Regions from separate parts of the Streptomyces sp. NPDC001068 genome, predicted to be linked through region 2. Evidence: riboswitches for the same ligand, from Rfam matches in the RefSeq annotation. Region 2 holds a riboswitch; the other holds the start of a gene.
What was found. A riboswitch is a leader RNA that binds a small molecule or an ion and turns the genes downstream of it on or off. The one in region 2 is predicted to bind glycine.

Region 1 (11,934 bases), on a different contig from region 2:
GGACCACGACCTTGCGCTCGCGCAGGCCCTTGGCGCGGGCCGTGCGGATGTAGTCCTCGTTCATCGTCTCCAGCATGCCCGAGCGGGTGAGCCGCGCGTAGATGGCCGAATACAGGAGAGCCAGCGAGCACCAGGCGGGGATGAGCGTGTTGGCCCACTGCGCCGGGTTCTCGGTCAACGGGACGTATGTCCGGCCGAAGATCGGCCATTGGTACGTGAAGAGCAGGATCGCCAGGTTGCCCGTGAAGAACATGGGCAGCGAGACGCCGGCCAGGGCCACACCCATGAAGGTGCGGTCGAAGAAGGAGCGCGGCTTCAGCGCGGAGACCACGCCGATCGCCACACCCGAGACCAGCCACAGCACCGCGGCACCGAGGGCCAGCGACAGGGTCACCGGCATGCGGTTGGTCAGCTGCGGCCAGACGGCCTGGTGGGTCTTGAAGGAGTAGCCGAAGCACGGCGCGTTGCAGTGCACCGTGGACGGGCCCAGATCATAGGTGGCGCCGGAGACGATCCCCTTGATGAAGTGCCAGTACTGGACGTAGACGGGCTGGTCCAGACCGAGGTTGTGCTTGACCGCGACGATGTCCGCCTTCGACGGGCTCTTGCCGATGTACTGCTGTGCCAACTGATCGGCGGTCTGCCCGGCGAGCCGCGGCAGCACGAAGAAGATGGCGAAGGTGACCGCGGAGACGACCAGCAGCAGGATCACCGCTGCGAGCGTCCGACGGAGGATGTACGAGATCACGGGGATCGGCGCTGGTGCCCGCGGGCCTCTCGGCCCGCGGGCACCAATGCCTTCACCTGCCTTCCGGGGCTGCTACTTCGACGCTACGCCGATGTTGAGGTAGTCGTACTGACCGCTGAAGGCCGCCGTGGAAACCAGGTTGGTGAAGGTGGTCGGGCGGGCCAGCAGGACCTTGAAGTAGGTCAGCGGCACCAGGGCGGCGTCGTCCATGGTCTGCTTGTCGATCTGCGTGTAGATGGTGTTGCGCTCGGTGTCGTCCTGCGTGCCGATCGCCTTGGCCAGCTGGTCGTTGACCGACTTGTTGTCGTACTGCGACAGGTTGGTGTTACCGGACTGGCTGATCGCCTTGCCGTTCAGGATCTGCTGCAGGAAGCCGTAGCCGGAGGGCCAGTCGGCACCCCACTGCATCATCATCAGGCCGACGTTCTGCTTGTTGGCGAAGTTCGGCACACCCGCGTAGTCGGTGAAGTACTTGCCCGACGGGTACTGCTTGAGGGTGGCGTTGATGCCGACCTTCTTCAGCGAGTTGATGATCGCCGTGGCGGCGTCGATCTCCGGCTGACGGTCCGAACGGGCCGTGATGTTGGTGTTGATCGACGTCTTGCCGCAGGCCTTCAGCTGCTCCTTGGCCTTGGCCACGTCACCCTTGTTGCCCGCGGTGGCGTAGGCGTCCGCCTTCGTGTAGCCCGGGATGTCCGGAGGCAGCACCGTGGTGGCGATGTCACCGCGGATCGGGCCGCCCTCGGCGGTCTGCACCGAGACCTTGTCGACCGCGAACTCGACGGCCTTGCGGCAGGCGACGTTGTCGAACGGCTTCAGCTTGGTGTTGATCGCCATGTAGACCAGACGGCCACCGTAGGTGTTGTCCGTGTTGGCCTTCTTGCTGGCGTCGGTGAGCACCTGGGCCTGCGTGGCGGCCTGGACACCCGTGCCGCCGAGGTCGATCGCGTCGCCGGCCAGGACGTCCTTGTCGATCGTCTCGGCGTTGACCTTCAGGTTGACGACGATCTTGTCCGGCAGCTGCTTGCGCAGCGGGTCCGTCTTCGCGTCCCAGTTCTTGTTGCGGACGAGCACGGCCTGCTTGCCGTCCTCGTAGCTCTGGAACTGGTACGAGCCGGAGGACACGATGTTCTTGACGTAGTCGACGCCGTTGTCCTTGGCCTGCGGGACCGGGGCCGTCTGCGGGGCCGAGACCAGGTAGTCGAACTCCTGGAAGGCCTGCTTCAGGTGGAAGACGATCGTGGTGTCGTCCGGGGTCTCGATGGACGAGAGGCCCTTGGCGCTCTTGTCCTTGTAGGGACCCTTGTACTTGTCGCCGCCGACCAGGAACTGCTGGAAGTAGTTCGGGCCGAGGGAGAGCACGTCACGCGCGAAGTTGGAGCGCTCGACGGCGTACTTGACGTCCTTGGACGTGATCGCCGTGCCGTCCTGGTACTTCAGGCCCGTACGCAGCTTGTACGTCCAGGTCTTGCCGCCGTCGCTCGGGACGCCCTTGCTCGCGGCGAGGTCCGGGACCAGGGTGTTGCCCTTGGAACCGGGGCCCGGCTGGAACGTCATCAGCGGGCGGGCGTACAGCCGGCTGAGGTTGTACATGTAGGCGTAGTACGTGTTACCCGGGTCGAACGAGTCCGGGACGTCGGACAGCTCGTAGGTGAGCGTCCCGCCCTTCTTGTCGGACGCGTTGACGACACCCGTGGTAGCCGCGTTGGCCGCGGCAGAGCTGCCGCCTCCGTTGCTGTCCTTGTTGTCATCGGCCTTGCTGCACCCTGCAACCAGCAGGGTGGCGGAGCCGATGGCCGCGATCGCGGCCAGCGCTGACCTTCGCATGATGGGTGGGTTCCCCTCCATTGTCGGAAACTTGTCGGGCTCTCGGTGACAGCAGGCGTCAGCGGCTGCGGGGGTCGAGAGCGTCGCGGAGACCGTCACCGAGCAGGTTGAACGCCAGCACGGTCACGAAGATGGCAAGGCCGGGCACGATCATGTACTGCGGATCGACCTGGTAGTACGTCACGGCTTCGCGGAGCATGCCGCCCCAGGACGCCTGCGGGGGCTGGATGCCGACGCCGAGGAAGCTCAGGGACGCCTCGAAGAGGATGTTGGTCGGGATGAGCAGCGTCGAGTAGACGATGATCGGGCCGACCAGGTTGGGCATCAGCTCGCGGAACAGGATGTACGGGCCCTTGGCACCCATGCCGCGGGAGGCGTCGACGAACTCGCGCTCCCGCAGGGCCATGGTCTGGCCACGCACGATCCGGCCCAGGTAGGGCCAGTTGAAGAAGCCGATGACGAAGATCAGCACGCTGAGGTGGAGCGGCAGTCCGTTCAGGCCGAACGCGCCGCCCTGGAGGGTGGCGGAGATGGCGATCGCGAACAGCAGGAGGGGGAAGGCCAGGAAGGTGTCCATCAGCCGGCTGATGACCGAGTCGACACGGCCTCCGTAGTAGCCCGCGACGACACCCATGATCGCGCCGATCACGTTCGACAGGATGGTCGAGCCGAAAGCGACCACCAGCGACACCCAGGAGCCCTCCAGCACGCGGGTGGCGATGTCCCGACCGAACTTCGGGTCCACACCCAGCGGGTGATCAAGACTCATGCCACCGAAACCGCCGGTCGGCAGCGAGGTGTTGGCGTCGATCAGGTCCTGGTGGAAGGCGTTGGGATCGAGGCCGAACATGGCCTGGATGGGGCGGGAGAGGATCGCCACGAGAATCAGCAGGAAGACAACGATGCCGCCGGCCACGGCGACCCTGTCCTTCTTGAACCGGGTCCAGGCGATCTGCCCGAGGGAACGGCCCTCGATCTGCCCCTTGGTGGCGTTCGCCAGCACAGCCTCCGGCTGTGCCTCGGCTGCCGCTCCGGTGGTCTCGATCGGTGCGGTCACAGTGACCTGACCCCTCTCACCGGTGGTGACCGGCTTTTGTCCGCCGCGGTGGGCGGCTTGGTTCGCTTGCTTGTTGCGCGGTGGGCGCCAAAGGTAACGGCCCGACTGTCCACGAGACCCATCGGCCGGTACGACGTACTGGCCCGCAGGATCGGTGACTTCGCGTCTGAGAGGCGAGTCTTCAATGCAGTGGTGATCACGCGCCAGGCCTGATGGAGAAAGTATGCGCAACCGTGATGACGATCTGGGTTTCCGGTATCCGGACGAGTGGACACAGAGGTCGGACGGAATCGATTCCGACAAAAGTCCCAACTCCCCACCGAACAGCCGAGTCTACGCGCGGAGATACCCTCGCGACTGCCCATCGACCCCCGCACACCGCCATGCGGACGCGAGGGAGGCGGGGGGGGCGGACACGAACCGAGGACCAACCACCGAAGTGACCGACGTCACTCGCCTCATTGTCATGCGCTTTTCAGGGCTGCTCCTCCGTTTCCTCCCCGCGAACAGAGTGGCCGATCAGGATTTCGGTCATTGCTTGCCGAACCGAATTCACGGGGCCGGCTTCATTGCCTTCATCGCCGTTCCGCCGAACGCCTCCCACCAGTCGCGTGGGCCGGTCCGCGGCAAGCGCAACAGCAGCGTGAACGGCTGCGCGCCCAAGCCGTGATACCGGCGCACGACCGACGCGGGGCGTCGGCAACAGAAATCCGGGTGGGCGGCAGAATCATTCGCCGCCCACCCGGATTTCTCTGGTCCGGCAACCGCGTTCGCGGTGCCCGTCGCTCAGTAGGTCCTCGGACCGGGATAGCCGTAACCGCCGGCCGGTGCCGGCGGCAGGGCCGCATGCGCCTCACGGTCGTAGAACGGGCGGGCCGCGGCCCGCATCCACATCACCACCGGGTCGTACTCGTCGGTCATCGCGACCGTCGACACCGGCAGCCCGTCCGGCACCACGCCGACGGACTGCTGCATCATCGCCCGGACCGAGTCCACGGCCGGCGGCGACGTGTCGTACACGTCGAGCCCGATCGCGAGATACGGCGTGCCGATCGACGGTTGCACCCAGGCACGCCGCAGCGAGCGGACCGCGGGGGTGCGGTGCGCGTTCTGCGTCAGCAGGGCGTAGAACTGCGGGATCTCGATGGCCGGTTCGGCCAGCCGCAGCGGCCCCGCGGGCTGCCGCTCCAGGCCCGTCGCGATGCGGCGCAGGTCCGTCCAGGGGATGCCGACCCCGCCGCCGGGAGCGTGCGGGTTGAGCCACAGGCCGAAGTGGTCGGGATAGAGCGTGCGGGCCACGTCGAGCCCGTCGACCACCTCGTAGGAACGGTTCCAGCCACTCGCCGACAGTTCCTGTGCCGAGGTCACACAGGGCGCGTAACCGTGGCCCTCGACCTCCATGTTCCCGTACTGCGCGTCGGGAGAGCCGCCCTGGCCGTGCCACAGGAGCATCCAGACCTGGCCCGAGGACGGCGTGGCGAGGGCGCGGAGGAGTGCCTCGTAGGCGTCGTAGCGCCCGGGGGTTACCTGGCGCAGCATGTGCTCGACCTGCCCGGTCGCCGCGGTGCCGCTGGCGCTCACGTGTTACCGCCCCTTCATTTGTCGCCCCGCGTTCGGGGACAGCTTAAGCGTCAAGGCAGCGGGGGCCGATTGTTCGTCGGGGTGCGGGTTTCGTCGTGGCCCGGCGCGCGGTTCCCCCTGCCCCCGGGCCGGCTGCCCCAGGTCGTCTCCGGCGGCCGTACCGGCCGTTCCGTCGTGGCCGTACCGGCCGTTCCGTCGTGGCCGTACCGGCCGTTCTCTAGTGGCCGTACTGGTAGAAGGGGCGTACGTTCTCCCGCATCCAGTGGCCCACCGGGTCGTCGGCCACGTCGAGCAGGACCAGGTTCACCGGCCAATTCAGCGGGATCCGGCCCAGCGCCCTGCCCAGCGCCTCCAGGGGCAGCGCCCGGATGTCCCCTTCCCACTGGGAGAGTTCGACGCCCACGAACATCACCGGGTCCGCCGTCTCGACCACCGCCAGGCAGCGGCGGGCCGTGGCGACCACGCCGGTCTGCGCGAACTCGGCGGAGGCGGCGGCCAGGAAGTCCATGGGGTCGTCCTGCCAGTCCGGTTCGTACAGCCGGACCCGGCCGCCCGAGGCGGGACCGTCCAGTTCGCTGCGGCCGCCGCGGCACAGCTCGGCGACCGCCTCCGGCGGCAGCGGGACACCCACCATGCCTCCGGGGTTGACGGCGATGCCGACCTGCGGGGGCAGGCCGCGGGCGAACTCGACGGCCGGGGCGACCGTGTACGACAGGTGCGAGCCCGTCACCTGGCGGAACTGCTCCTCGGAGCTGAAGACCGGGACGTACACCCGGCCCTCGATCTCCGTGGTGGGCAGGTCGAGGGACCCGCTGTGCGGGCCGCCGCCCTCCGGCAGCGGGATCCACAGGAAACTGCGGGCGAGTACCTCGATGAGCCGTCCCGCCGCCGCGGGGACGCCGAGGGAGGCCGACAGGACCTCCTCCAGTTCGTTGCCGGGCCAACCGCCGTGCGGGTGGGGGTGCGCCTGTGCCGGGAAGTCCGCGGGAATGTCCGCCGGGAAGTCCATCTGCCTACCGCCTGCTGGAAACCGCTGCTGCTGAGTCTCAAAAGGCTAGCGGGTGGCTGTGACAATGCCTCGTCCCGTGAACCGCCCCGCTGCCCGGCGGCCCTACCCGGCGAGGTTCTCCGGCTCGCGGAAGGCGATCCGGCGCAGCACGTCCGCCGCGTCCCGGTCGAGGAGCACCGCCGATCCGACGCCCTCGGGCAGCCCGCCCCGCGCCACCGCGCGCACCAGGCGGGTGGCCGCGTGGCGGTGACGCAGGAAGGCGTACCGGGAGACGCCCCGGCCCCGCGCGCGCTGGCCCTGCAGTGCCGTGCCGGGCGTGACGTCCAGGAGCAGCAGGTGCAGGGTGCCGCCGCGGCGGCGGGCCGCGCGGGCCAGCCAGTCGCGCACCCAGGCCTGGGTTCCGCAGTCGTGCACCACCACGCCCTCGCCGGTGCGCAGCGCGCGGCGCAGTCCGGCGTAGTGGGCGAGGCGGACCAGCGGGCGGTAGACGGCGTACGGCAGGAAGCGGGCCAGGCGGGCGTCCCAGCGGTCGCGGGTGTCCTGCGAGTCGACCCGGAGGCCCTGGACGGTGCGGTGCATGAGGGTCGATTTGCCGCTGCCGGGCAGTCCGGTGACCACGACCAGGTCACCGGGGCCGAAGAACAGGCCGTGCGGGCTGCGGCCGGCCCGGTCGCGCAGGTCGCGGACGACTCGTGCCGGGCGCTGATCGCACCGCTCGCGGGCCGGGGCCGCCGGCTGGCCGGGCAGGGCGATGCCTGACGTCGTCGCGTATGCCGTGGTCCTTGTCACCGTGACCGTCCTCCCTGGGGGCTCAGGAAAGGTTCTCCCCACTTATCGTAAAGAGAAGGTAATGGACGGTGTCTCGCGGTTCCGTCCGCTTCCGGCCACAGGCCTGTTACAAAGCCCGGCCGGGCATGCGATGATGTCCGCGCCAACTGCATACCGGCCGTTTGAATCCGCGCGGGAGAGTCCTCGGCAGTCTTCGCCGGGGCGCCGAAGGAGCAAGTCCCTCCCTTGAATCTCTCAGGCACCGTTACCGCGCGGGCGAGGCACATCTGAAAAGCGGGCCGCCGTACCGGCGGTCCCACCCAAGGTGCAAGCCGTGACCACTTCGGTGGTCGAGGCGAACCTCTCAGGTTCCGATGACAGATGGGGAGGACAGACCTCGCCTGTCATGCCCTGGGATCTTTGGGAGACGACCGACCGATGAGCAGTTCCGACTCCGCCGCACTCCGCCGTACCGCGCTCGATGCCCTGCACCGTTCGCTCGGCGCCACCATGACCGACTTCGCCGGCTGGGACATGCCGCTGCGCTACGGCTCCGAGCGCGACGAGCACGTCGCCGTGCGGACCAGGGCCGGCCTCTTCGACCTCTCCCACATGGGCGAGATCGCGGTGACCGGCCCCGAGGCCGCCGCCCTGCTGAACCACGCCCTGGTCGGCAACATCGCCTCCGTCGGCGTCGGCCGCGCCCGCTACACCATGATCTGCCGGACCGACGGCGGCATCCTCGACGACCTGATCGTCTACCGGCTGGCCGAGACCGAGTACCTGGTCGTGGCCAACGCCTCGAACGCGCAGGTGGTCCTCGACGCGCTGACCGAGCGGGCCGCCGGCTTCGACGCCGAGGTGCGCGACGACCGGGACGCGTACGCGCTGATCGCCGTCCAGGGGCCCGAGTCGCCGGGGATCCTGAAGTCGCTCACCGACGCCGACCTGGACGGCCTCAAGTACTACGCCGGTCTGCCCGGCACCGTCGCCGGCGTCCCGGCGCTGATCGCCCGCACCGGCTACACCGGCGAGGACGGCTTCGAGCTGTTCGTGCAGCCGGAGCACGCGGTCGCCCTGTGGGAGGCCCTCACCGAGGCCGGCGCCGGTGTCGGCCTGGTGGCCTGCGGGCTGTCCTGCCGGGACACCCTGCGCCTGGAGGCGGGCATGCCGCTCTACGGGCACGAGCTGACCACCTCGCTGACCCCCTTCGACGCCGGTCTCGGCCGGGTGGTGAAGTTCGAGAAGGACGGCGACTTCGTGGGCCGCGAGGCGCTCCAGGAGGCCGCCGACCGGGCCGCCGCCGAGCCGCCGCGGGTTCTGGTCGGCCTGGTCGCCGAGGGCCGCCGGGTGCCGCGTGCCGGGTACCCGGTGGTGGCGGACGGCAAGGTGATCGGCGAGGTCACCTCCGGCGCCCCCTCCCCCACGCTCGGCAGGCCGATCGCCATGGCGTACGTCGACGCGGCGCACGCGGCCCCCGGCACCGAGGGTGTCGGCGTCGACATCCGGGGCAGCCACGAACCGTACGAGGTCGTGGCCCTGCCGTTCTACAAGCGCCAGAAGTAGACCCCCAGCGGCCGGCCCAGAAGGAGACACTGGGCTCGGCGGCGCGTGAGCCTGCGCACATTTGCGCTGCTCACGCATGTTTCCCGCAGTCTTCTTCCCTCACCACTCCCCCGCGTACAGGAGAATTCACGCCATGAGCAACCCCCAGCAGCTGCGTTACAGCAAGGAGCACGAGTGGCTGTCGGCCGCCGCGGACGGCGTGTCGACGGTCGGCATCACGGAGCACGCGGCCAACGCGCTCGGTGACGTCGTCTTCGTCCAGCTCCCGGCCGTCGGCGACACCGTCACCGCGGGCGAGTCCTGCGGCGAGCTGGAGTCGACCAAGTCGGTCTCCGACCTCTACTCGCCGGTCACCGGTGAGATCACCGAGGTCAACGAGGACGTCGTGGACGACCCGTCCCTGGTGAACTCGGCCCCCTTCGAGGGCGGCTGGCTGTTCAAGGTGCGTTTCGCGGACGAGCCGGCCGACCTGCTCTCCGCCGACGAGTACACCGCCTTCACCGCCGGCTGAGACGTCGCGGAAACCAGGAGTCGTAGGAAACAGGAGTCGTAGAAACAGATGTCCGTTCTGAACACGCCCCTGCACGAGCTGGACCCCGAGGTCGCGGCCGCGGTCGACGCCGAGCTGGTGCGCCAGCAGTCCACCCTGGAGATGATCGCCTCGGAGAACTTCGCTCCGGTCGCGGTCATGGAGGCGCAGGGCTCGGTCCTCACCAACAAGTACGCCGAGGGCTACCCCGGCCGCCGCTACTACGGCGGCTGCGAGCACGTCGACGTCACCGAGCAGATCGCCATCGACCGGGTGAAGGAGCTGTTCGGCGCCGAGTACGCCAACGTGCAGCCGCACTCCGGTGCCTCCGCCAACCAGGCGGCCCTGTTCGCACTGGCCCAGCCCGGCGACACCATCCTCGGTCTGGACCTCGCGCACGGCGGCCACCTGACCCACGGCATGCGCCTGAACTTCTCCGGCAAGCAGTTCGACGTGGTCGCGTACCACGTCGACGACGCCGGTCTGGTGGACATGGCCGAGGTCGAGCGGCTCGCCAAGGAGCACCGGCCCAAGGTGATCATCGCCGGCTGGTCGGCGTACCCGCGCCAGCTGGACTTCGCGGAGTTCCGGCGGATCGCCGACGAGGTCGAGGCGTACCTGTGGGTCGACATGGCCCACTTCGCCGGCCTGGTCGCCGCCGGTCTGCACGAGAACCCGGTGCCGTACGCCGACGTGGTCACCTCCACCACCCACAAGACCCTCGGCGGTCCGCGCGGTGGCATCATCCTGGCCCGCCAGGCGTTCGCGAAGAAGCTGAACTCGTCCGTCTTCCCGGGCTTCCAGGGCGGTCCCCTGGAGCACGTGATCGCGGCGAAGGCGGTCTCCTTCAAGGTCGCCGCCTCGGCGGACTTCAAGGAGCGCCAGCGTCGTACGGTGGAGGGTGCGCGCATCCTCGCCGAGCGGCTCACCGCGCCCGACGCCCGCGAGGCCGGGGTGAACGTCCTGTCCGGCGGCACGGACGTGCACCTGATCCTCGTCGACCTGCGCGAGTCCGAGCTGGACGGCCAGCAGGCCGAGGACCGCCTCCACGAGGTGGGCATCACGGTCAACCGCAACGCCGTCCCGAACGACCCGCGTCCGCCGATGGTCACCTCGGGGCTGCGGATCGGCACCCCGGCGCTGGCCACCCGCGGCTTCACGGCCGAGGACTTCGCCGAGGTCGCGGACGTGATCGCCGAGACGCTGAAGCCGTCCTACGACGCGGCGGCCCTCCGGGCCAGGGTCGAGGCACTGACCGTGAAGCACCCGCTTTACCCCGGTCTGAACAAGTAGTTCCCTGGTGGGGGCACCCGATGGCGTGTGCCCCCACCCCTTTCCAAGGAGTTCCCCCGTGGCCATCTCGGTCTTCGACCTGTTCTCGATCGGCATCGGGCCGTCGAGTTCCCACACCGTCGGCCCGATGCGCGCGGCCCGCATGTTCGCCCTGCGCCTGCGCAACGAGGGGCTGCTGGACTCCGTCACCTCGATACGCTCCGAGCTGTACGGGTCGCTCGGCGCGACCGGCCACGGGCACGGCACCCCGAAGGCGGTGCTGCTCGGGCTGGAGGGCGCCTCGCCGCGCACCGTCGACGTGGAGCACGCCGACGAGCGGGTCGAGGCCATCAGGACCGGCGGACGCCTGTCCCTGCTGGGCGAGCACGAGATCGCGTTCTCCTTCACCGCCGACCTGAAGCTGCACCGCCGCAAGACCCTGCCGTACCACGCCAACGGCATGACCCTGTGGGCGTACGACGCCTCCGGGGCGGAGCTGCTGTCCAAGACGTACTACTCGGTCGGCGGCGGGTTCGTGGTCGACGAGGAGGCGGTCGGCGCGGACCGCATCAAGCTGGACGACACGATCCTGAAGTACCCCTTCCGCACGGGCGACGAGCTGCTGCGCCTGACGAAGGAGACCGGCCTGTCGATCTCCGCGCTGATGCTGGAGAACGAGCGCGCCTGGCGAACCGACGAGGAGATCCACGAGGGTCTGCTGGACATCTGGCGGGTGATGCAGGCGTGCGTCTCGCGCGGCATGTCCCGGGAGGGCATCCTGCCGGGCGGTCTGCGGGTCCGCCGCCGGGCCGCCGTCACCGCCCGCCAACTGCGCGCCGAGGGCGACCCGCTGGCGCACGCGATGGAGTGGATCACGCTCTACGCGATGGCCGTCAACGAGGAGAACGCGGCCGGCGGCCGGGTGGTCACCGCCCCCACGAACGGCGCGGCGGGCATCATCCCGGCGGTCCTGCACTACTACATCAACTTCGTTCCCGGCGCCGACGAGGAGGGCGTGGTCCGCTTCCTCCTCGCCGCCGGCGCGATCGGCATGCTCTTCAAGGAGAACGCCTCCATCTCCGGCGCCGAGGTCGGCTGCCAGGGCGAGGTCGGCTCCGCCTGCTCGATGGCGGCGGGCGCGCTGGCCGAGGTGCTGGGCGGCTCCCCGGAGCAGGTCGAGAACGCGGCCGAGATCGGCATGGAGCACAACCTCGGCCTCACCTGCGACCCGGTCGGCGGCCTGGTCCAGATCCCCTGCATCGAGCGCAACGGCATGGCCGCGGTCAAGGCGGTCACCGCGGCCCGCATGGCCATGCGCGGCGACGGCTCGCACAAGGTGTCCCTGGACAAGGTCATCAAGACCATGAAGGACACGGGCGCCGACATGAGCGTCAAGTACAAGGAGACGGCGCGGGGTGGGCTGGCTGTGAACATCATCGAGTGCTAGCGGGGCCGGCTAGCGGATCAGGGGCAGCGTCGGGACGCCCAGCAAGGTCTCCGCGAGGGCGCGGTCCAGCGGGCTGACGTCCGGGGGACAGGGGCCGATCAGGACCTCGGCCACGCTGGCCAGGTGATAC
Region 2 (11,934 bases):
GAAACGCAGCCGGTCCTTGCGCCGGGCGGGGTCGAAGTGCGGGCCCGCGGCGCTGAGTACGTCGTACAGCAGGGGGCCGGAGAAGTCGTGGCGCTGCACGCCGCTGGTGGCGCACTCGAAGCTGACCCGCACCCGGTGCTGGGGCCGGCCCAGGAGGTCGGACACGGTCAGCCGGGACGGCCGTGCCAGGTCCCCGGTGAGGTCGAGTTCGGCGAGCGTCATGTGCGGCCTCCTCCCGGATGACGGTACCCACGGCAGGCCTCCGTACAAACGCACATGCCAGCTCCACGTCATAAGTGTGCAGCTCATGCGATGTGACAGAAGACTTACGGCTGGCAGGTGCGGCAGTATCATCGCGTGGCGGCCGATGAAGATGGACAGGTCGCACCAGGGCGCGACAGCTTTTTTTCATCCGGATTCAGAGGAGTTCACTCGTGATGACCCGTTCCGCGCGCCGGACCCGGCGGACCCTTCAGGTGGCCGGTGCCTCGGTGGCGGCCCTGCTTGCCCTGAGCGCCTGCTCCTCCTCGTCCTCCGACGACGACTCGTCGGCGAAGACGAAGTCGGACACCTCGTCCTCCGCGTCGCCCAAGTTGTCCGGCTCGATCACCGTGTTCGCGGCGGCCTCCCTCAAGGAGAGCTTCACGACACTGAAGGCGGACTTCGAGAAGGCCAACCCGGGCACCAAGGTCGACTTCAGCTTCGGCGGCAGCGACACCCTCGCCGCGCAGATCACCAGCGGTGCCCCCGCCGACGTCTTCGCCGCCGCCAGCCCCAAGACGATGGCGATCGTGACGGACAAGAAGGACACCGCCACCACCCCGGCCACCTTCGTCCGCAACCAGCTGGAGATCGCCACCCTGCCGGGCAACCCCGACAAGGTCGCCTCGCTCAAGGACCTCACCAAGTCCTCGCTGAAGGTGGTCCTCTGCGACAAGACGGTGCCGTGCGGCGCCGCCGCGCAGAAGGCGCTGGACGCGAGCAAGCTCAAGCTGACCCCGGTCTCCTACGAGGAGGACGTGAAGTCGGCCCTCAACAAGGTGGTCCTGAAGGAGGCCGACGCCGCGGTCGTCTACAAGACCGATGTGAAGGCCGCGGGTGACAAGGTGGAGGGCGTGGAGTTCCCCGAGTCCGCCGACGCCATCAACGACTACCCGATCGCCCTGCTGAAGGACGCCCCGAACCCGGCGGTGGCCAAGGCGTTCATCGCACTTGTGCAGTCCCCCGAGGGCCAGCAGGTCCTGAACCAGGCCGGGTTCCTCAAGCCGTGACGAAGGTCGACGAGCCGGGCGCCGGGGCCGCCGCCGTCACGGGCGGCTCACGGCGCCGGCGTGTCCGCTCGGCCGTGCCGCTACCGCTCCTCCTCCCCGGAGCGGTGGCGCTGGTCTTCCTCCTGCTGCCGCTGCTCGCCCTCCTCGTCCGCGCCCCCTGGGGCAGCCTCCCGTCGCTGCTGACCAGCACGGAGGTGTGGCAGGCCCTCCAGCTGTCGCTGCTCAGCGCGACCGCGGCGACGGCCGTGAGCCTGGTCCTGGGGGTTCCGCTGGCGTGGCTCCTGGCCCGCACCGAGTTCCGAGGACGGGGCCTGGTACGGGCGCTGGTGACCCTCCCCCTGGTCCTCCCTCCGGTGGTCGGCGGCGTGGCCCTGCTCCTGGCCCTCGGCCGCAACGGGATCGTCGGGCAGTGGCTGGACTCCTGGTTCGGGATCACGCTGCCGTTCACCACGACCGCGGTGGTGATCGCGGAGTCGTTCGTGGCCATGCCCTTCCTGGTGATCAGCGTCGAGGGCACGCTGCGGGCGGCCGACCCGCGGTTCGAGGAGGCGGCGACGACGCTGGGCGCGTCCCGCTTCACGGCGTTCCGCAGGGTCACGCTGCCGCTCATCGCCCCCGGCATCGCGGCCGGTTCGGTCCTTGCCTGGGCCCGCGCGCTCGGCGAGTTCGGTGCGACGATCACGTTCGCCGGCAACTTCCCGGGCCGCACCCAGACCATGCCGCTCGCGGTGTACCTGGCCCTCCAGAACGACCCCGACGCGGCGATCGCCCTCAGCCTGGTGCTGCTGGCCGTCTCGATCGCCGTACTCGCAGGACTACGCGACCGCTGGATGACCGCCTCATGACCACCCCCGACCCCACCGGACCGCCCCACACCCCACGCGCGACCACCGACGGCGCGCAACCACGCCACACCACACCCGCGGCCGCCGACGGCGCACGACCCCCGCAGGGGCCCGCCGCACCTGCCCCTGATGCCCGCGCGGGTGGTGCGGGCGGGAAACACATCCCGGCCGGAGGCCGGGCAGCCCCCACCCACCCGCACCCAGCCCCACACCCGCACTCCCCCCACGCGCTCGACGCGCTCGACGCCCTCGACGCCCTCGACGCCCACCTGATCGTCACCCGCCCCGCGTTCCACCTGGACATCACCCTCACCGCCGCCCCCGGCGAGGTCGTCGCCCTCCTCGGCCCCAACGGCGCCGGGAAGACCACCGCGCTCCGCGCCCTGGCCGGACTCACCCCCCTCACCGCCGGCCATCTCCGCCTGGACGGCGAGGAGTTGGACCGCACACCGCCCGAGTCCCGCCCCGTCGGAGTCGTCTTCCAGGACTACCTCCTCTTCCCCCACCTCACCGCCCTGGACAACGTCGCCTTCGGCCCCCGCTGCCATGGCGCGACGAAGGCCGAGGCCCGCGCCCAGGCGGCCGCGTGGCTGGACCGCATGGGCCTCGCCGACCACACCGGCGCCAAGCCCCGCCGCCTCTCCGGCGGCCAGGCCCAGCGCGTCGCACTGGCCCGCGCCCTGGCCACCCGCCCCCGCCTGCTGCTCCTGGACGAGCCCCTCGCCGCCCTCGACGCCCGCACCCGCCTCGACGTGCGTTCCCAGCTCCGCCGCCATCTGGCCGAGTTCGAGGCCGTGGCGGTCCTGGTCACCCACGACCCGCTGGACGCCATGGTGCTGGCCGACCGGCTGATCGTCATCGAGCACGGACGGATCGTCCAGCAGGGCACCCCCGCGGACATCGCCCGCCACCCCCGCACCGACTACATCGCCCACCTGGTCGGCCTCAACCTCTACCGCGGCCGGGCCGAGACCGAGGCCGGGGGCCACCTGGTCCGGCTGGACTCCGGCGCCGTCGTCGCCACCACCGAGCACCTCACCGGTGACGCCTTCGTCGCGTTCCCGCCGAGCGCCGTCACCCTGTTCCGGGACCGCCCCACCGGGGCCAGCGCCCGCAACGTCTGGCGCTGCGAGGTGGCCGGTCTGGAGATCCACGGCGACCGGATCCGCGCCGACCTGACCGGCGAGCTTCCCCTGGCCGCCGACCTCACCACGGTCGCGGTCGCGGAACTGGACCTGCGTCCGGGCGCCCCGGTCTGGGCGACGGTGAAGGCGACACAGACCCACGCCTACCCGGCGTAGCACCACATGCGGGAGGCCCCGCCGAAGCGGGGCCTCCGTCACGTCACGTTCCCACCGCCGTGGATCAGTCCTCGTAGGCGTCCAGCGGCGGGCAGGAGCAGACCAGGTTCCGGTCGCCGAAGGCCTGGTCGATCCGGCGTACCGGCGGCCAGTACTTGTCGGCGGCGGACACCCCGGCCGGGAACACGGCCTCGGCACGCGAGTAGGCGTGCTCCCACTCCCCGCCGAGCGCGGCGGCGGTGTGCGGCGCGCCCCGCAGCGGGTTGTCCTCCGCGGGCCACTCCCCCGCCCCGACCTTGTCGATCTCCGCGCGGATGGCGATCATCGCCTCACAGAACCGGTCCAGCTCGCCCAGGTCCTCGGACTCGGTCGGCTCGATCATGAGCGTGCCGGCCACCGGGAAGGACATCGTCGGTGCGTGGAACCCGTAGTCGATGAGCCGCTTGGCGACGTCGTCGACGCTCACGCCGGTCGCCTTGGTGAGCGGGCGCAGGTCGATGATGCACTCGTGCGCGACCAGTCCGCCGGGGCCGGTGTAGAGCACGGGGAAGTGCGGCTCCAGCCGCTTGGCGACGTAGTTGGCGCTGAGCACGGCCACCTGGGTGGCGCGCTTGAGCCCCTCGCCGCCCATCAGGCGGACGTACGCCCACGAGATCGGCAGGATCCCCGCGGAACCCCAGGGCGCGGCCGAGATCGGCCCGACGCCCGTCTCGGGGCCGGCGGCCGGCTGGAGCGGGTGGTTCGGCAGGTACGGCGCAAGGTGGGACCGTACGGCCACCGGGCCGACGCCCGGGCCGCCGCCGCCGTGCGGGATGCAGAAGGTCTTGTGCAGGTTCAGGTGCGAGACGTCGCCGCCGAAGTGCCCGGGCTTGGCGACCCCGACCAGGGCGTTGAGGTTGGCCCCGTCGACGTAGACCTGGCCACCGGACTCGTGAACCAGGGCGCAGATGTCCGCGACGTGCTCCTCGAACACACCGTGGGTGGACGGGTAGGTGATCATCAGTACGGCGAGCTGGTCGCGGTGCTGCTCGATCTTCGCCCGCAGGTCCTCGACGTCGACCTCGCCGTCCTCGGCGGTCTTCACGACGACGACCTTCATCCCGGCCATCACGGCGCTGGCGGCGTTGGTGCCGTGCGCGGAGGAGGGGATCAGGCACACCGTGCGCTGCTCGTCGCCGTTGGCGCGGTGGTAGGCGCGGACGGCGAGCAGACCGGCCAGCTCGCCCTGCGAGCCGGCGTTGGGCTGCAGCGACACCTTGTCGTAGCCCGTGACCTCGGCGAGCCGCTCCTCCAGCTCCCGGATGAGCGTCAGGTAGCCCTGTGCCTGCTCGGCGGGGGCGAAGGGGTGCAGCTGGCCGAACTCGGGCCAGGTGACCGGCTCCATCTCGGTGGTCGCGTTGAGCTTCATGGTGCAGGAGCCCAGCGGGATCATGCCCCGGTCCAGCGCGTAGTCGCGGTCGGCGAGGCGGCGCAGGTAGCGCAGCATCGCGGTCTCGGACCGGTGCTCGTGGAAGACGGGGTGCCCCAGGTAGCCGTCCTCGCGCAGCAGCGCCTCGGGCAGGGTGTCCGCGGCGGCCGTGTCCAGGGCCTCGACGTCGCCGTCGACCCCGAAGGCCGCCCACACGGCACCGAGCTGGGCGCGCGTGGTGGTCTCGTCGCAGGCCATGGAGACGTGGTCGGCGTCGACGAGGCGCAGGTTGACCCCGTTCTGCCGGGCGGCGGCGGCCACCTCGGCGGCCTTGCCGGGCACGCGCGCGGTGAGGGTGTCGAAGTAGGCGCCGTGCACGAGCTCGACGCCGCCGGCCTCGAGCCCGGCGGCCAGGATCGTGGCGTAGCGGTGGGTCCGCCGCGCGATGGCCCGCAGCCCCTCGGGGCCGTGGTAGACGGCGTACATGCCGGCCATCACGGCGAGCAGCACCTGTGCGGTGCAGATGTTGCTGGTGGCCTTCTCACGGCGGATGTGCTGCTCACGGGTCTGCAGCGCGAGCCGGTAGGCCTTGTGCCCGTCGGCGTCGACGGAGACGCCCACGAGCCGGCCGGGCAGGCTGCGCGCGAACTTCTCCCGCACCGCCATGTAGCCGGCGTGCGGCCCGCCGAAGCCCATCGGCACGCCGAACCGCTGGGTGGTGCCGACCGCGATGTCAGCGCCCAGTTCGCCCGGCGAGGTCAGCAGGGTCAGCGCGAGCAGGTCGGCGGCGACGGTGACCAGGGCGCCCAGCCCGTGCGCCTGCTCGACGAGCGGCTTGATGTCGCGTACGGCACCGGAGGCACCCGGGTACTGGACGAGCACGCCGTTGATCTCGCGCGCGGCGAGGTCGGCCGGGATGCCGTCGCTGAGGTCCGCCACGACGACCTCGACGCCGGTCGGCTCGCACCGGGTCTCTATCACGGCGATCGTCTGCGGCAGCGCGTCCGCGTCGACGACGAAGACGCCCTTCTTGTTCTTGCCCATGCGCAGCGACAGGGCCACGGCCTCGGCGGCGGCCGTGCCCTCGTCGAGCAGCGACGCACCGGAGGTGGGCAGTCCGGTGAGGTCGGCGACCACGGTCTGGAAGTTCAGCAGCGCCTCCAGCCGGCCCTGCGAGATCTCCGGCTGGTACGGGGTGTACGCCGTGTACCAGGCGGGGTTCTCCATCACGTTCCGCAGGATGACGGGCGGCGTGAAGGTGCCGTAGTAGCCCAGCCCGATCATCGAGCCGAGCACCTGGTTGCGGTCGGCCAGCGAGCGGAGCTCGGCCAGGACCTCGGCCTCGGTGCGCGCGCCAGGCAGCTCCAGCGAGTCGGCGTTCTTGATCACGTCCGGCACGGCGGCGGCCGTCAGCTCGTCGAGCGAGCCGTACCCGACCTGGGCGAGCATCTTGGCCCGGGCCTCGTCGTCGGGTCCGATGTGGCGCTGCTCGAAGGGGATTCCCTGCTCTAGCTCGGAGAGCGGAACACGCTGGGCGGTCATGGCGGAGGCCTCCTGGTCTGACGCGACCTTCGAGGGGTACCCCGGCACGGGTACCCCGACGGCCTCCCCCTCTGTCATCTCAACCTGAGAGCTTCGCCGGACACCCAGGGGTGTCCGGCTTTCACCGTCGGTGAGAGCGGACGCCGACGACGTCCGCCCTGCTTTCCAGAGTGACCTCGTCCGTGCGGTACGTGGGCCTGAGAGATTCCGGGGAGGATTTGCTCCTTCGGCGCCTCCGGTGTCCGGAGGACTCTCCCGCACGGGGTCAGCAGCCGCTTGCCAGCCTACCAGCGAGGGCAACACACGGGCCTTCGAGTGGCCGCCTCCTTCAATGTGCTCTTTTGTAGTGCTTACGAATGAGTTGCGACCTAGTGGAGGGCCCGTGCAGACCGACATCGATCCGCGCAACCTGATCGGCCGCAAGGCGTTCGACCGCAACGGCACGAAGATCGGCACGATCGACGAGGTCTACCTCGACGACGCGACCGGGGTGCCGGAGTGGGCGGCCATACGCACCGGCCTGTTCTCCCGGGACGCCTTCGTGCCCCTGGAGCCGAGCGAGCTGGTCGAGGGCACCCTCAAGGTCCCCTTCGACCGCGCCCTGATCAAGGACGCCCCCGACTTCGGGGTGGGCCGCCACCTCTCCCCCGAGCAGGAACTCCAGCTCTATCACCACTACGGCCTGGACACCACGGCCCCGCCCCCTCCGGACCACGACTTCGGCAAGCTGGCGGGAACGGAGGACACGGGGGCCTGACCGGGGGCCGCCAAGGGGTCACTCACCGGCGCTGCGGGGGGATTGTCGCCGTGTGCGGGGCCGCGTCGCCGCCGACCGCAGGCGGGAACCGGCTGGCTCAGCGCCCCGCCAGGGGCGCGGGAACCCCGTGACCGGCTGCCCGGTCCCCACCGCCCGGCACGTACCGTCACCCCTGCACCAGCGGCAGCGGGTCCACCGGTTCCAGCTCGGGATCGTCGACCCGGAAGGTCCGCACCCGCCCCGGCTCCACCGCCCAGGGCGTCTCGAACCGCACCGTCACCCGCCCCAGCCCGCTCCCCTGCACCCATCCGTGTCCGTACCCGGCATGCCGCACGTCGTGCCCCGCGGGCCATCTCCGCTCGCTGACGGCCTCCTGCTCGGCGACCGGCTCGGCCGTCTCCTCCTCGGCCAGGATCTCCGCCGCCTCACCCGCCGCCTGCGCGAAGAGGTCCTCCTGGGTGTAGTCGGCGAGCCCCGACACGCCCACGCCCAGCAGCCGCACCCCGCCCGTCGTGTCCACGGAGTCCAGCAGCCGCGCGGCGGCCTCCCGCACCACCGCCGGGTCGTCGGTCGGCCCCCGGAGCGTCTCCGACCGGGTGAGCGTGGAGAAGTCGTAGCGCCGCACCTTGATCACGATGGTCCGCCCGGACAGCCCGGCCGCCCGCAGCCTGCGCACACACCGGTCGGCCAGCCTTCGTACCTCCATGCCCACCCGCAGCCGGTCGTGGATGTCCACGTCGTAGGTGTCCTCGACGGACACCGACTTGGCCTCCCGCTCGGCGACCACGGGCCGTTCGTCGCGGGCCAGCGCCATCGCGTACAACGCCTGACCGTGAGCCCTGCCCAGCAGCCGCACCACCTCGTCCTCGCCCGCCTCGGCGATCTCGTCGACCGTGGCGATCCCGGCCCGTCGCAGATGGTCTCCGGTCGCCGGCCCGACACCCGGCAGGGTCCGCACGGGCATCGGCCCGAGCATGGCCCGCTCCGTGCCCGGCTCGATCAGCACCAGCCCGTCCGGCTTGGCCTGCTCCGAGCCGATCTTCGCGAGCATCTTGGAGGCGGCGAGCCCGACCGACCCGGAGAGCCCCGTGGCACCCCGTATGTCCGCGCGCAGCCTCTCCCCCACCGACCTCGCCGATCCCGCGTCCCAGGCCACCTCACCCGCCTCCAGGTCCACGAACGCCTCGTCCAGGCTCAGCGGCTCCACCAGCGGTGACAGCTCGTGCAGCAGCGCCATCACCTGCTCGCTGATCGACCGGTACAGCCCGAAGCGAGGCACCAGGTACGCGGCGTTCGGCGCCAGCCTGCGGGCCTGTGCCATCGGCATCGCCGAGTGCACCCCGAAGACCCGGGCCTCGTAGGAGGCGGTGGCCACCACACCGCGCGGTCCGAGCCCGCCCACGACCACGGCCTTTCCGCGCAGGCTCGGCTTCGACGCCTGCTCCACGGAGGCGTAGAAGGCATCCATGTCGAGATGCAGGATCGTGGGCGCGTTTCTCACACCTTTGATGCTGCACCACAGCACTGACAATGCCCCGGCACGCGACCGTGCCGGGGCGTCACAGAGCCGTACGGGTGCGGGCCGGCCCCTCAGACCGCCTTGTTGCGGCGGCGGGCCAGCTCGTCGGCGGGGTTGTGCCCGACCAGCGTCTCCCCGGTGTCGACGCGCTCGCCGTGCAGCTGGGAGAGCGCGCTCTCCACGTCGTGCCACACCACACCGACGGCGATCCCGAAGACGCCCTGACCGCCCTGGAGCAGCGCGTGGACCTCGTCGGGCGAGGTGCACTCGTAGACCGTGGCGCCGTCGCTCATGAGGGTCATCCGCTCCAGGTCGCGGAAGCCGCGTTCCCGCAGGTGCTGGACGGCGGTGCGGATGTTCTGGAGGGAGACCCCTGTGTCCAGGAACCGCTTGACGATCTTCAGGACGACGACGTCCCGGAAGCTGTACAGGCGCTGGGTGCCCGAGCCGTAGGCCGGACGCACGCTGGGCTCGACCAGACCGGTGCGGGCCCAGTAGTCGAGCTGCCGGTACGTGATGCCGGCCGCCGCACAGGCCGTGGGCCCCCGGTAGCCGAACTCCTCGGTCGCCATGGACGCCGCCCCTCCGCCGCTGGGCACTGCCGTCGGCCGCTGCGGAGCCTGACCGGCCGTGCTGCCGTGCTGGGGATCCCCCCGGCCCGAACGAAGTTGAGAGCTCGAGGGAGGGTACGGACCGCTCTCCCCGAGACCGCGTCCCGGGACACCCCCGGCCATACCGTCGCCGCTGCTTCTCACGCCGACCTCCGTCCTTGACCTGCCTTCTCGACGGTAGGCAGTCACCAGGGGTGCGTCAACGATCGCCACACTCGGCACGCCGAGTGATAATCACCCTAGGAGTGGTTTCCCGTGCCCCACCGCGGGGAAAGGCTAGCCGAATGCTCTGCCGGGAAGGCGTAGGACGCTCTCAGTGGCCGCTGGCAATTGCCCGTGAGTTCCAACCGTGACCTGCCGTCATCCGGCCCGCCACCGCCCCCTCGGGAGACGGCCGACAGGCCGGTCGGCAGGCCCCTCACTGGCTGCTGGTGCCGAAGTCCTCGGGCGAGATCTGGTCGAGGAACTCGCGGAACTTCTCCACCTCGTCCTCCTGTTCGTCCGGGATCGCGATGCCGGCGTCGTCCAGCACCGTGTCGCTCCCGTAGATCGGCGTACCGGTGCGCAGCGCCAGCGCTATGGCATCGGACGGGCGGGCGCTCACCTCGACGCCGCTGGCGAACACCAGCTCCGCGTAGAAGACGCCCTCACGCAGGTCCGTGATGCGTACTTCGGTGAGCTCCTGCCCGACGGCCTCGAGCACGTCCTTGAACAGGTCGTGGGTCAGCGGCCGCGCGGGCGCCATGCCCTGCTGGGCGAACGCGATCGCCGTCGCCTCCCCCGGCCCGATCCAGATGGGAAGGTAACGGTCGCCTCCCACTTCGCGCAGGAGCACGATCGGTTGGTTGGAGGGCATTTCCACCCGGACACCTACGACATCGAGCTCGTTCACACAGCAACCCTAGGCCGTGCCCGGGATGTTTGGGTAGTCGGGCCCGGAACGCGCGCCCGATCCGGCCTCGGCCCGGGTCCTGTCACGGCGGTCACGGCAGCCGCACCCCGAGAGCGGTCTGCACCAGCGCGGCATGCAGTTTCACCGTGAGCGCCGCCAGCTCCTTCGTACGGGCCTCCGCGTGGGCCCTGGTCTGCGGATTGCGGTGCCGCTTGAGCGGAGCCACCACCTGGTCCACCAGGCCCGCCTCACGGTCGGCGGCCGCCTTCATCGCCCGCAGATGCCGCGGCTCGATGCCGAATCTGCCCAGCTCGGTCACGAGCCCGGCCACGGTCACCGCCTCGGAGTCGTACACGCCGTCCTCCACCGGAGTGAGCAGCCCGTACGACTCCCACTCCGTGAGACGGTTCTCGTCGATCTCGGCGGCCGCGAGCAGCTCGTCCCGGCCGATGCGCGCCACCGCGGGCGCCTCGGGCACGATCGCCACCGTCTCGCCGTCCCGCTGCCGCCCCAGCACGGGCAGCTGTACTGCCTCACCGCGCTCCATGGCGTCCAGGTACTCCCGGATCACCTTCAGCGGCAGGTAGTGGTCCCGCTGCATCCTCAGGACGTGTCCGAGACGCTCCACGTCCCCGGCACTGAACTTCCGGTACCCGGAGGGGGTCCGTCGGGGTTCGATGAGCCCCTCGGACTCCAGGAAGCGGATCTTTGAGATGGTGACTTCGGGGAACTCGTCGCGCAGCACGTTCAGCACCGTGCCGATGCTCATCAGCCCGGATTCCGTGGCGGCGGTGCCGTTGCCGGTACCGCCGCTCGGTGTGTGCAGCATGGACCCTTCTTCCCTGGGGCCCCCGCACGAGGTCCGCAGGGTCAGATGCCCTGCCGGCTCGCGTAGAAGACCAGCCGGTACTTGCCGATCTGGACCTCGTCACCGTTCGACAGGGCGACCTGGTCGATGCGCTCCCGGTTGACGTAGGTGCCGTTGAGGCTGCCCACGTCGGCCACCGTGAACGAACCGTCCGGCTGGCGGCGGAACTCCACGTGCCGGCGCGAGACCGTCACGTCGTCCAGGAAGATGTCGCTCTGCGGATGACGGCCGGCCGTGGTCAGGTCGCTGTCCAGCAGGAAGCGACTTCCCGAGTTCGGGCCACGGCGCACCACCAGCAGCGCGGAACCCAGCGGCAGCGCGTCGACGGCCGCCTGGGCCTCCGGCGAGAGCGCCGGGGCCTGGGTCTGCCCGGTGACCTCGGCGTCGTAGGCCTCGAGGCCGGAGATCGAGATCGTGGACGTCGTCTCCGACGCCCGCTCGGGCACGGCGCCCGCGCGCAGCGGGGCACCGCAGTTGGAACAGAAGCGGGCGTTCTCCGCGTTGCGGTTACCGCACCTCGTACAAACCAGGGCCGACATGGACGGATCCTCCTGCCGCGGCTGCCCCGCCGGGACGTTGGACGCGTGCGGACCGGAGGTAAACCCTCCACCCGCACCTGAGGTTGACGGTTGCCCGAAACCTATGCCGCCGGACTGGGACGGGTCAACTGACGGCGCGCCCTGACCTCCCGAAATGTCACCCCCCGGACCAGCCACCTGATCCCGGAACAGCGGACGCTGACCGTCCGCGTCGGGCTGTGCGCGATGACGGGCGGTCGCGTTGTCGCTGCCCTCTCGCGCGCTCTTGCCGAACAACTTCGAAAACAACTTCACGGGCGATTCCCCTTGACCGAAACAGACCCGCCCGTGGGGCAGGACGAACCCTGACTCAATAAACCGGCCGACCCGGACAACCACACA

Region 1: linked by a shared signal. The riboswitch ahead of gcvT (glycine cleavage system aminomethyltransferase GcvT) and the one ahead of gcvP (aminomethyl-transferring glycine dehydrogenase) in region 2 are both predicted to bind glycine.

The regions. Positions count from the first base shown of each region.
Region 1 covers NZ_JBIAYD010000011.1:382,329-394,262, forward strand. The annotation lists gene ACFY3I_RS30770 (ABC transporter permease) at 1-748, opposite strand, end outside; gene ACFY3I_RS30775 (ABC transporter substrate-binding protein) at 821-2,596, opposite strand; gene ACFY3I_RS30780 (ABC transporter permease) at 2,634-3,632, opposite strand; gene ACFY3I_RS30785 (hypothetical protein) at 4,072-4,302, shown strand; gene ACFY3I_RS30790 (enhanced serine sensitivity protein SseB C-terminal domain-containing protein) at 4,419-5,213, opposite strand; gene ACFY3I_RS30795 (enhanced serine sensitivity protein SseB) at 5,431-6,222, opposite strand; gene ACFY3I_RS30800 (AAA family ATPase) at 6,325-7,011, opposite strand; glycine riboswitch at 7,174-7,271, shown strand; gene gcvT (glycine cleavage system aminomethyltransferase GcvT) at 7,429-8,556, shown strand; gene gcvH (glycine cleavage system protein GcvH) at 8,690-9,067, shown strand; gene glyA (serine hydroxymethyltransferase) at 9,116-10,378, shown strand; gene ACFY3I_RS30820 (L-serine ammonia-lyase) at 10,437-11,804, shown strand; gene ACFY3I_RS30825 (hypothetical protein) at 11,814-11,934, opposite strand, start outside.
Region 2 covers NZ_JBIAYD010000013.1:5,735-17,668, reverse strand. The annotation lists gene ACFY3I_RS32870 (molybdopterin-dependent oxidoreductase) at 1-222, opposite strand, end outside; gene modA (molybdate ABC transporter substrate-binding protein) at 438-1,271, shown strand; gene modB (molybdate ABC transporter permease subunit) at 1,268-2,116, shown strand; gene ACFY3I_RS32855 (ABC transporter ATP-binding protein) at 2,113-3,417, shown strand; gene gcvP (aminomethyl-transferring glycine dehydrogenase) at 3,482-6,367, opposite strand; glycine riboswitch at 6,543-6,635, opposite strand; gene ACFY3I_RS32845 (PRC-barrel domain-containing protein) at 6,750-7,124, shown strand; gene ACFY3I_RS32840 (DNA polymerase IV) at 7,291-8,625, opposite strand; gene ACFY3I_RS32835 (MerR family transcriptional regulator) at 8,715-9,398, opposite strand; gene ACFY3I_RS32830 (bifunctional nuclease family protein) at 9,673-10,146, opposite strand; gene ACFY3I_RS32825 (MerR family transcriptional regulator) at 10,238-10,975, opposite strand; gene ACFY3I_RS32820 (FHA domain-containing protein) at 11,017-11,847, opposite strand.